3 regions of the Modestobacter sp. SYSU DS0875 genome follow, and region 2 is predicted to be linked to each of the others. Evidence: predicted binding sites of a transcription regulator. Region 2 holds the regulator's gene; each other region holds the start of a gene.

Region 1 (3,385 bases), on a different contig from region 2:
GGGCGTGCGGGCCAGCAGTCCGGCACGCACCAGGAAGGGCTCGCAGACCTCCTCGACGGTGTGCGGCTCCTCCCCCACGGCGACCGCCAGGGTGGCCACCCCCACCGGGCCGCCACCGAACTTGGTCACCAGCGCATCCAGGACGGCCCGGTCCAGCCGGTCCAGGCCGAGCTCGTCGACGTCGTAGAGGGCCAGGGCCGCCCGGGCGACGTCGCGGGTGATCCGGCCGTCGGCGCGCACCTCGGCGAAGTCCCGGACCCGGCGCAGCAGCCGGTTGGCGATCCGCGGCGTGCCCCGCGAGCGGCCGGCGATCTCTCCCGAGCCGTCGTCGGTGAGCTCGACCCCGAGCAGGTCGGCGCTGCGGGCGAGGACCCGCTGCAGGTCGGCGGTCTCGTAGAACTCCATCTGCCCGACGAAGCCGAACCGGTCGCGCAGCGGGCCGGTGAGCAGGCCGGCGCGGGTGGTGGCGCCCACCAGGGTGAAGGGGTTGATCTCCAGCGGGATGGCGGTCGCGCCGGGCCCCTTGCCGACCACGACGTCGACCCGGAAGTCCTCCATCGCCATGTAGAGCAGTTCCTCGGCCGGGCGGGCGATGCGGTGGATCTCGTCGATGAACAGCACGTCACCGGAGCCGAGGTTGGACAGCATCGCGGCCAGGTCACCCGACCGCTCGATCGCCGGGCCGCTGGTGATCTTCACCGCCGTGCCGAGCTCGGAGCCGATGATGAGCGCGAGGCTGGTCTTGCCCAGTCCGGGCGGGCCGGACAACAGCACGTGGTCCGGCGGGCGGCCGCGGCGCTTGGCGCCCTCCAGCACCAGGTCGAGCTGGCGGGCCACCTTCGGCTGGCCGATGAAGTCGGCCAGCGAGTGCGGGCGCAGGGCCGACTCGACCACCCGCTCCTCGTCACCGGCGCCACCCGACAGCGACCCCGGCAGCGACTGGGCCTCGACCGAGAAGTCCCGGCCGTACCCCTCGGCGGCCTCCCCGGTCAGCGACCGGTCGAACGGGGAGGTCACGAGCGGCCCAGGATCTGCAGCGCCTGCCGCAGCAGCACCGCCACCTGCACCCCGCCGGCGGCCTGCTGCTCCTCGGCGACCGGCTCCAGCGCGGCCAGCGCCGTCTCCGCCTCGCGGCCGGACCAGCCCAGCCCCACCAGCGCTGCGGTCAGCTGGTCGCGCCACGGCGCGACCGGGGTGACCGGCGCCAGCCCGGCGGGCAGCGGGCCACCGTCGAGCTGGGTGTCGACGGTGGTCGCACCCAGGCGGTCGCGCAGCTCCAGCACCAGCCGCTCGGCGCCCTTCTTGCCGATGCCCGGGACCTGCATCAGCGCCTTGAGGTCGCCCATCGACACGGCCCGGCGCACCTCGCGGGGCGGGTGGATCGCCAGCACCGCCTGGGCCAGCCGGGGACCGACGCCGTTGGCGGTCTGCAGCAGCTCGAACAGCTGGCGCTCGTCGTCGTCGGCGAAGCCGTAGAGGGTGAGCGAGTCCTCCCGGACGACGAGGCTGGTCGACAGCCGCGCCTGCTCCCCCACCTGCAGCCGCGCGATCGTGCCCGGGGTGCACTGCACCGAGAGCCCGACCCCGCCGACCTCGACGACCGCGCCGTCGGGCGAGACGGCCGCGACCCGGCCGTCGACCGAGGCGATCATCGGGCCGACACCCCCGTCCAGCGCGGCACGGTGCGGGCGCCGGGCAGCGGCGCGCCGATGCCCCCGGCGAGCGCCGCGGTGCGCAGCCGGTGCTGAGCGGGCGCGCGCCAGGTGTGGCAGATCGCCAGCGCCAGCGCATCGGCGGCGTCGGCCGGCTTCGGCGGGCTGGCCAGCCCGAGCACCCGGGTGACCATGAGGGTGACCTGCTCCTTGTCGGCGCGGCCGTTGCCGGAGATGGCGGCCTTGACCTCGCTGGGCGTGTGCCAGGCGACGGGGAGGTCGGCCTGGGCGGCGGCGAGGGCGGCGACCCCGGCGGCCTGGGCGGTGCCGGTCGCCGTCCCCTTGTTGTTCTGGGTGAAGACGCGCTCGATGGCCACGGCCGTGGGCCGGTGCTCGCGCAGCAGTGCGGTCACGGCGGTGTGCACCTCCAGCAGCCGGAGTTCCAGGTCCAGGTCGGGGGACGTGCGCACGACGCCGACCCCCAGCGCGGTCGGCCGGCCACCGGGCCGCCCCTCGACCACTCCCCAGCCGCACCGGGTGAGGCCCGGGTCGATGCCGAGCACGCGCATGCCCACACTCCCACCTTCGCACGAACAGATGTTCGATGGGGACGCTAACCGGGCCGCGGGCCGGAGACGGCGGCGACACGCCATCAGCCGTCGGCCCCGCTGCCCCCGCCGCGAGCCTGCGAGTGGCGGGGGCAGCGGGGTCCTTCCTCAGGCGTCGGCGGTGACCTGCTCCATGACCTCGTCGGAGACGGCGTAGTTCGCGTAGACGTTCTGCACGTCGTCGAGGTCCTCGAGGGCGTCGATGAGCTTGAACACCTTGGCCGCGCCGTCGACGTCGAGCTCCACCTGCACGCTGGGCACGAAGCCCATGTCGGCGGAGTCGTACTCGATGCCGGCCTCCTGCAACGCGGTGCGGACGGCGACCATGTCACCGGGCTCGCTGACCACCTCGAAGGTGTCGCCCAGGTCGCGGACCTCCTCGGCCCCGGCGTCCAGCACGGCCAGCAGCACGTCGTCCTCGGTGTGGCCGGCGGCCGGCACCACGACCACGCCCTTGCGGGAGAACAGGTAGGACACCGAACCCGGGTCGGCCATGGTGCCACCGTTGCGGGTCATCGCGGTGCGCACCTCCATCGCCGACCGGTTCTTGTTGTCGGTGAGGCACTCGATCAGGACGGCGACCCCGGCCGCCGCGTAGCCCTCGTAGGTGATCCCCTGGTAGTCGACGCCGCCGGCCTCGGCACCCGAACCGCGCTTGACCGCGCGGTCGATGTTGTCGTTGGGCACCGAGCTCTTCTTCGCCTTCTGGATGGCGTCGAACAGCGTCGGGTTGCCCGCCGGGTCACCGCCGCCGGTGCGGGCGGCCACCTCGATGTTCTTGATCAGCTTGGCGAAGAGCTTGCCGCGCTTGGCGTCGATCCCGGCCTTCTTGTGCTTGGTCGTCGCCCACTTGGAATGGCCGCTCACGACTTACCCCCTCCACTGCCGGCGCCTGCGATGGCGCCGTCGGAACGCTGGTCCCGGGCACGGGCTGCCCGCACCAGTTCCACGAAGGACGCGTGCACCCGGATGTCACCGGTGAGCTCGGGGTGGAAGCTGGTGGCCACCAGGGATCCCTGGCGGACGGCGACGATCTTACCGTCGGCCGGGCCGCCGACGACCCGGCCGAGGACCTCGACGCCGTCGGCGGCCTGCTCGACCCACGGCGCGCGGATGAAGACGGCG
Region 2 (3,385 bases):
GAAGGGGCAACGCACTGTCGGTCCACCTCCTCCCGAGGTGTCGCGGCCGGGATCACCGCGGTGCTGTGACACCGTGGGACACCGACCCGTGGACCGCTCCTGTGGACTGCTCCGGGGACATCCGGTGGATGGCCCGGGGAGAACGTGTGGAACGGCTGTGGACGACTTACACCCGTGTAAGCACTAGATGTTGTGGTGGAACCGTACGGCCACCCCTACAGGTGTGCAAGCCCTGTCGTGCGTGTCGTGTTCCGCAGCTGACCCGCCCGCCGCTCGCGCACCCACGCGTCACAGCCGGGGCCCGTGGCGACGGGCCCGGCGCACCTCATCAGGGCAGCTCGAGCACCTGACCGGGCTGCAGCACGACGTCCTCGAGGTCGTTGCGATCGAGGATCGCGTCGACAACCGCGCGCCGGTCCTCGTCCGGCGCCAGGTCACCGGCGATCGACCAGAGCGTGTCGCCGGGCTGGACCACCACCGTGCCGGCGCCGGCCAGCTGCAGCGCGGGCTCCCCGTCGGCGACCACCGCGAGCGTGCCCACCGCCACCCCCAGGCCGACCGCCACCGACAGTGCCGCCACCGCGCGCCGGCCGCGGCGGGTGAGTCGCAGCGGCAGCTCCGCCCACTCCCCGGCCGACGGGCACGGAGCGGCAGCCCGGGGCGGGCCACAGTCGCCACCACGGACGGGCCGCGCCACCGCGACCCCCGACGAGGGCCCCGGCCGCCCACCGGGACGCACCGGTGGACGCCGGGCCGGGCGGGGTCCGACCCGCCCCGCGGACCCCATCCGCGCGACGGGCGCCGGCGGGACCAGCCGGAGCGGCGGGCGGAGCGGGGCGACGGTGGTGTCCGGGTACTCGGCGATGACCATCGGTGCACTCCTCACAGCAGGCACCCCTCGGGTGCGATCTCGAACGCCTGTTCGATTCGAACGTCTGTGCGATGTCTACCGCACGCCACCGACAGGAGCGCACCGACACGGCGGGTGTTCGAACACGTGTTTGAACCGCAGCCGCCGAGCCGCTACCGTGCGCAGGGAGACCACGACGGCGTCCCACCCCGCCCCGGCAGGCGGGATGCCACCGGGCAGCTGCGCGCGCAGCCGGACGAGGAGGACACATGGCGGTCGACGGCCGGACGGCGGACGAGCGCAAGGGGTCGAGCCGACGCAGGCGCCCGGCCGGGCAGGCGGCGGAGGCCACCGAGGACACCGGCGGCGCGGCCGTGCGCGAGTTCCCCGACCGCAGCGAGGCCGGCGACGGGCTCACCCAGCGCCAGCGCCGGGTGCTGGAGGTCATCCGCGACTCCATCGAACGCCGGGGCTACCCGCCCTCGGTCCGCGAGATCGGCGAGGCCGTCGGCCTCTCCTCCGCCTCCTCGGTCGCCCACCAGCTCTCGGTGCTGCAGCGCAAGGGGTGGCTGCGCCGCGACCCCAACCGGCCGCGCGCACTGGACGTTCGGCTGCCGGGCGAGCACGGCGCGACGGTCGGTGCCGACGCCTCGGCCGATGCACTCGCCGCCGCCGGTGCGGCCAGTGGCGTCGACGAGGCGGGCGCCCCGGCGCCCACCTACGTGCCGCTGGTGGGCCGCATCGCCGCCGGTGGCCCGGTGCTGGCGGAGCAGGCGGTCGAAGACGTCTTCCCGCTGCCCCGCGAACTGGTCGGTGAGGGCACGCTGTTCATGCTCAAGGTCACCGGTGACTCGATGGTCGAGGCCGCGATCTGCGACGGCGACTGGGTGGTGGTCCGCCAGCAACCCACCGCCGAGAACGGCGAGATCGTCGCGGCGATGATCGACGGTGAGGCGACCGTGAAGACGTACAAGCGCCGCGACGGGCACGTGTGGCTGCTGCCGCACAACCCCGCCTATGCGCCGATCCCCGGCGACGACGCCACCGTCCTCGGCCGGGTCGTGACGGTGCTGCGCCGGGTCTGACCCCGGCCACCGCCTGCGGCTGGGCATGCCCCGCCGCAGGCGGGGTTCAGGGGGTCACTCCCGCAGGGGGTCACTCCCGCAGGGGGTCACTCCCGCCGGCGGCGGACCTTGCCCCCGATCCAGACGACGACGGTGGCCACACCAGCCGCGATGATCCCGGCCGTCACCGGGGGCACGCCCGGGGCCGCGGTCACGAGCTCACCGGTGGGCCCCGCGTCCGGCGTCGCAACGGTGGCGGTGCCCGGAGCGGGCTCACCGGGCACCGGGACCAGGGTCACCGGCGCCGGCAGCCCCTCGCTGGTGACCAGCAGGTCGCGGTTGTTCGCCGCGAAGGTGATCGCCTCGCCCTGCGGTGAGTCGGGGAGCGCGATCCGGACCGGCGCGCCGGACAGCGCGCCGGCCACGTCGGAACCGGTCAGCGGCCAGACGTAGGCGTCGGTGTAGGTGCGCAGGGCGATGCGCTGCCCGTCCGCCGACACCGCGCCCCCGGTCACCAGCAGCTGCCCCGCGCGGCCGACCGGCCCACCCGGCGTGCCGGTCAGGGTGAAGCCCAGCCCGACCACCCGGGTCATCGGCACCGTGGCCCCGTCGGCCAGTGGCGCATCCGGGCGGTACACGCCGGAGGAGCCGAGCACCTCCTTGGTCACCAGGTACGGCGTGCCGTCGGGCGCCAGCAGCAGCGCCTCGGCATCGTGCGCCCCGTCCGGGTAGGTGAGCCGGGTCAGCGTGGTGCCCCCGTCGGGGCGCAACCCGATCAGCGCGACGGTCTCCCGGGCGGCGTTGTTGTCGCCGATGTCGGCCAGCCACACCGTGCCGTCCGCGGCCAGGGCGAGGTCCTCGGGGTCGTACGGGTCGACGCTCCCCGACCGCAGCTCCGCGACGGCGCAGGTGGTGTCGAGGACGTGGACCTCCGCCCGGTCACCACCGTCGTTCATCGCCAGGAGCGTCTCCCCGGCGCTGGCCAGGCCGGAGATCTCCGGCAGCCGCGCGTCGGTGATGGTGCAGCGCGTGCTCGGCGCGGCCTCCTCGGCGAGCGCCGCCGGTGCTGGCAGGACCGCTAGCAGGACCGCCGCGGGCAGGGCGAGGAGCGCCCCGTCCGCCAGGCAACGGCGGCCGGCGCGGCTACGCGTGCGGCCGGCCCACTCTGGCACGGACCCAGCGTGACACCACGACTGCGTCGAGTGCATGAACCACGCCCAAGAGCACGACGCCGACGGCCGCCCCCACGACTGCATCGGTGACCCAGTGGAAGTTCAGCGCCACCATGGCCACTCCTGTGACCAACGGCCCCAGCACGCTGAGCAGCCAGGCCGCTCGTTGCAGCCGGGCGTGCAGGCCGTACTCGACGACCTGCCAGCGGGCCACGCCCCACATCAGCACGGCGTTCGCCACGTGCCCGGACGGGAAGCTCTCCCCGCCCCGGTGGAAGTAGGAGCCCGGATAGGCGGGC
Region 3 (3,385 bases), 160 kb from region 2:
CTGGAGTGGTTCCACGACCACGCCCGGTTCGAGCACCGGCTGTTCGACGGGGTGCCCGACCCGATGGCGGGCCGGGTCCGCCCGGCCGCGGACGCACCCGGCCTGGGGCTGACCCTGCGCGCCGGTGAGCTCGACGACCTCCGGGTCGGCTGACCGCCGGACCCGACACCGGACGCACGACGAGCGCGCTCCGGACCAGCAGGAACGACAGACGGGAGGACGAGATGAAGACGCACGAGTTCGTGTCCGCGGTGCAGCAGTCGGCTCGGATCCCCGATCACGAGCACGCCGAGCAGGCCGTCCGGGCCACCCTGACCGTGCTCGGGCAGCGGTTGTCGACCGAGGCGAAGGACCTGGCCGCCCAGCTGCCGCCCGAGCTCGCCTCGGCGATGCCCACCGACGGGTCGGTCGAGCGCTTCGGCCTGACCGAGTTCTACGGCCGCGTCGCCGAACTCGAGGGGCAGGGCTGCACCCCGGAGCAGGCGCGGCAGCACGCGCGTGCGGTCACCGCCGGGCTCCGCGAAGCGGTGGGCTCCGAGTACCTGCACGTGCTCGACCAGCTCCCCGACGACTACGGCGACCTCACGCACACCGAGAACGCGCACCACTGACGACCGGCTGCCCCTCCGGGTCGCCGGAGCGACGCCGGCGACCCGGAGGGGAGGAACTCAGACCAGCCGACGCGCGGTGTTGTAGCCCCACATGTCGATGCTGGCGACGCGGACGACGTCACCGCTGGTCGGCGCGTGCACCATCAGCCCGTCGCCCAGGTAGATGCCCACGTGCCCGACGGGGGAGTAGTAGAAGACCAGGTCACCGGGCTGCAGGTGCGCCCGGTCGACGTGCACGCCCATGGTGGACTGCATCCGCGACGAGTGCGGCAGGTCGACGCCGGCCGCCCGGAAGGCGAACTGGGTGAGGCCCGAGCAGTCGTAGACGTTCGGACCGGCCCCGGCCCACACGTAGGGCTTGCCGAGCTGGGCCATCGCGGTGTCGATGACCACCTGGGCGGCGGAGGTCGGTGCGGCCGTCGCCGCGACCGGCGCGGCGATCGGAGCCGTGGCCGGCGGGGCGGCGCCCCCGGCGTTGGCCTGGGCGGCGAGCGGGGTGAGCACCACGCCGGCGCCGGTGAGCAACGCGATCAGCGCGCCCTTGGCCGAGCGGGTGGAACGACGAGCAGAGGTGGTGCGCAGGGTCGTCATGGAACGACGAGTTCTCCTTGTTCTCCTCAACCGCCTACCGAGTTAGCTGACGGGTTCGGGCGGGGAACTCGCCCGGCGCGGCCACACGTGCGTGCGGCCGCGCTTCACCCCGGAACTGCGGTGGGTCCCCGGTCCAGGCGGCGGCTGCAGCGTGCGCAGCCGACGTCCGGTTCGGCGGTGCCGTCCGGGTGTCACCAGGTGCGGTGACGGTCGGACCCGGTCGGCCGCGACGACGCTAGGTGGCGATCTGGTGGTCCGCAGCCGCCGTCGTCGGCCGGATCCGGACGGTCTCGGACTGCGACTCGCCGTCGTGACCGTGGCAAACGTGAGGCCGGCCCCGGCGTTTCTCGGGAAGTTGCGAACTGATGAAGGGGCGGCGCGTGACAACGCGTCGTGTTCAGAACCTAACCAGCTGACGAACGGCCCGACCCTCGGGAGATGGCTCGGTCGTGAGCGGTCGGGCCGCTACCGTCAAGGGGGGTTGTCTGACCTGTGGACAGGCGTCTGACCTGCGGGTTCGGGTGGAGATGAGGCGCTGACTGCGCTAGTGTTCGAACATAGATTCGAATGGCGAAGGGGGTGTCGTGAGCGACGTACTGACGCTGGACGCCCCTGCGCCGAACGTGGTCGCGGAGTTGCCCGCCGATGATTTGGAGGGGTTGTTCGGGTCGCCGTTGTCGGCCGCGCTGGACGCATTAGCGGCCGAGGACCTGCACGCGTTCGGCGATGGTGAGCTGCTGGACCGGGTGGGCGAGCTGGTGCAGCTGCAGAACCGGGCGGCGGCGGAGCTGGCCCGCACGGTGCGCGCCTGTGAGCTCGCGCAGGCGGCCGAGCGGGACGGGTTGGCGTCGATGCGGTCGTGGCTGATCGGGCACGCGCGGTTGTCGGCGGCGGAGGCGTCACGGGTGGTGCGGGCCGGGCGGGCGCTGGAGCACTACCCCGCGATGGCCGGAGGGTTCGCGGACGGGGCGATCACCGCCGCCCAGGTCGACGTCGTGGCGTCTGCGGTGGGGGAGCGGGAGCGGGAGCAGGCCGCGGAGCAGGGGATCGACCTGGGTGCGTTCGATCAGGCGTGGGCGGATGTGGCGCGGGAGGCGCCGCACGCCTCGCTCGGTGCGGCGGTGCGGGCCTTCGAAGAAGCGCTCGACCCGGACGGGCCGGAGCCGGACCCGACCGAAGGGCGGCGGCTGTCGATCGCCAAGCACGCTGACGGCAGCGTCACCGGTCGGTTCGACCTGGATGCGGTGGGTGGGGAGAAGGTGCAAGCCGCGATCGAGTCGATCGTGCAGGCCAACCGCCCCAAGGGTGACGAGCGGACCCGCGCCCAGCAGAACGCCGACGCACTCGTGCAGCTCTGCGACAACCAACTCGCCTCGGGGAACCTGCCGACGTTGCGGACGGTGAAGCCGCACGTGGTGGTCGGAATCGACCTGGACGACCTCGTCGAGGACGCGACCGGCCCGGGGGCTACGCAGACGGGGTTCGGGGCGACGATCTCCGCCGCCCGCGCCCGCTACCTGGCCTGCGACGGGAGCATCTCCCGGATTGTGATGGGCCCCGACGGAACCCCGTTGGACCTGGGTCGGGACCACCGGGTGGTCACCCCCGGACTACGGCGGGCCGTCGAACGGCGGGACAAGGGCTGCGTGTTCACCGGCTGCGGCGCCCCGACCTGGTGGTGCGACGTCCACCACCTGATCCACTGGCTGCACGGTGGTGAGACGTCGTTGAGCAACTCCGCACTGCTGTGCGAACGGCACCACACCAAGGTCCACCACGGCTTCCGGGTGGAGCGACAACCCAACGGCCGATGGCGTACCTGGCGACCCGACGGCAGCGAAATCCTCATCGGACCGCTGCTCACCTGATTGCCTTTTCGGGGCACCCTTACTTCCGCCCTCCCGCGTGTCTGGAGATCCGTCGGCATGACCTGCCGCGACGATTGGTGAGCGGCCTGTCGGGGTGCTCCGAGATCGCTGCCGGCGGCTGGTTGGGGATGGCGTGACACGCGAGGCGCAAGAAGCGTCGATGAGCGGGATCTGCCAGCTTCCAGGGTGTCTTTGGTGGAGTTCGCCTGCCTGAAAGCGCTCCCTCTGGACCTAGTTTCGGAACAGAACGTCCACAGACAACGGGGAGCACGACATGACCGACGCACCCGCGCCGGAGCAGGCCCAGGCCACGGG

Evidence for each region. The regulator LexA, encoded in region 2, represses DNA repair genes until DNA is damaged. The targets are predictions, from matches to a motif close to TCGAACANNTGTTCGA.
Region 1: the regulator LexA is predicted to act here: its motif matches at 2,242-2,257, upstream of ruvC (crossover junction endodeoxyribonuclease RuvC).
Region 3: the regulator LexA is predicted to act here: its motif matches at 1,754-1,769, upstream of ACI79Y_RS00965 (DUF222 domain-containing protein).

What each region holds. Positions count from the first base shown of each region.
Region 1 covers NZ_JBJHAH010000006.1:88,085-91,469, forward strand. Annotated here, with positions in the region: gene ruvB (Holliday junction branch migration DNA helicase RuvB) at 1-1,017, opposite strand, end outside; gene ruvA (Holliday junction branch migration protein RuvA) at 1,014-1,652, opposite strand; gene ruvC (crossover junction endodeoxyribonuclease RuvC) at 1,649-2,221, opposite strand; gene ACI79Y_RS05075 (YebC/PmpR family DNA-binding transcriptional regulator) at 2,369-3,127, opposite strand; gene pdxT (pyridoxal 5'-phosphate synthase glutaminase subunit PdxT) at 3,124-3,385, opposite strand, start outside.
Region 2 covers NZ_JBJHAH010000001.1:60,032-63,416, reverse strand. Annotated here, with positions in the region: gene nrdR (transcriptional regulator NrdR) at 1-15, opposite strand, end outside; gene ACI79Y_RS00290 (LysM peptidoglycan-binding domain-containing protein) at 329-871, opposite strand; gene lexA (transcriptional repressor LexA) at 1,120-1,935, shown strand; gene ACI79Y_RS00280 (hypothetical protein) at 2,022-3,086, opposite strand; gene ACI79Y_RS00275 (phosphatase PAP2 family protein) at 3,058-3,385, opposite strand, start outside.
Region 3 covers NZ_JBJHAH010000001.1:224,826-228,210, forward strand. Annotated here, with positions in the region: gene ACI79Y_RS00950 (enolase C-terminal domain-like protein) at 1-153, shown strand, start outside; gene ACI79Y_RS00955 (DUF2267 domain-containing protein) at 225-611, shown strand; gene ACI79Y_RS00960 (C40 family peptidase) at 669-1,202, opposite strand; cyclic di-AMP (ydaO/yuaA leader) riboswitch at 1,220-1,355, opposite strand; gene ACI79Y_RS00965 (DUF222 domain-containing protein) at 1,877-3,070, shown strand; gene ACI79Y_RS00970 (DUF4352 domain-containing protein) at 3,345-3,385, shown strand, end outside.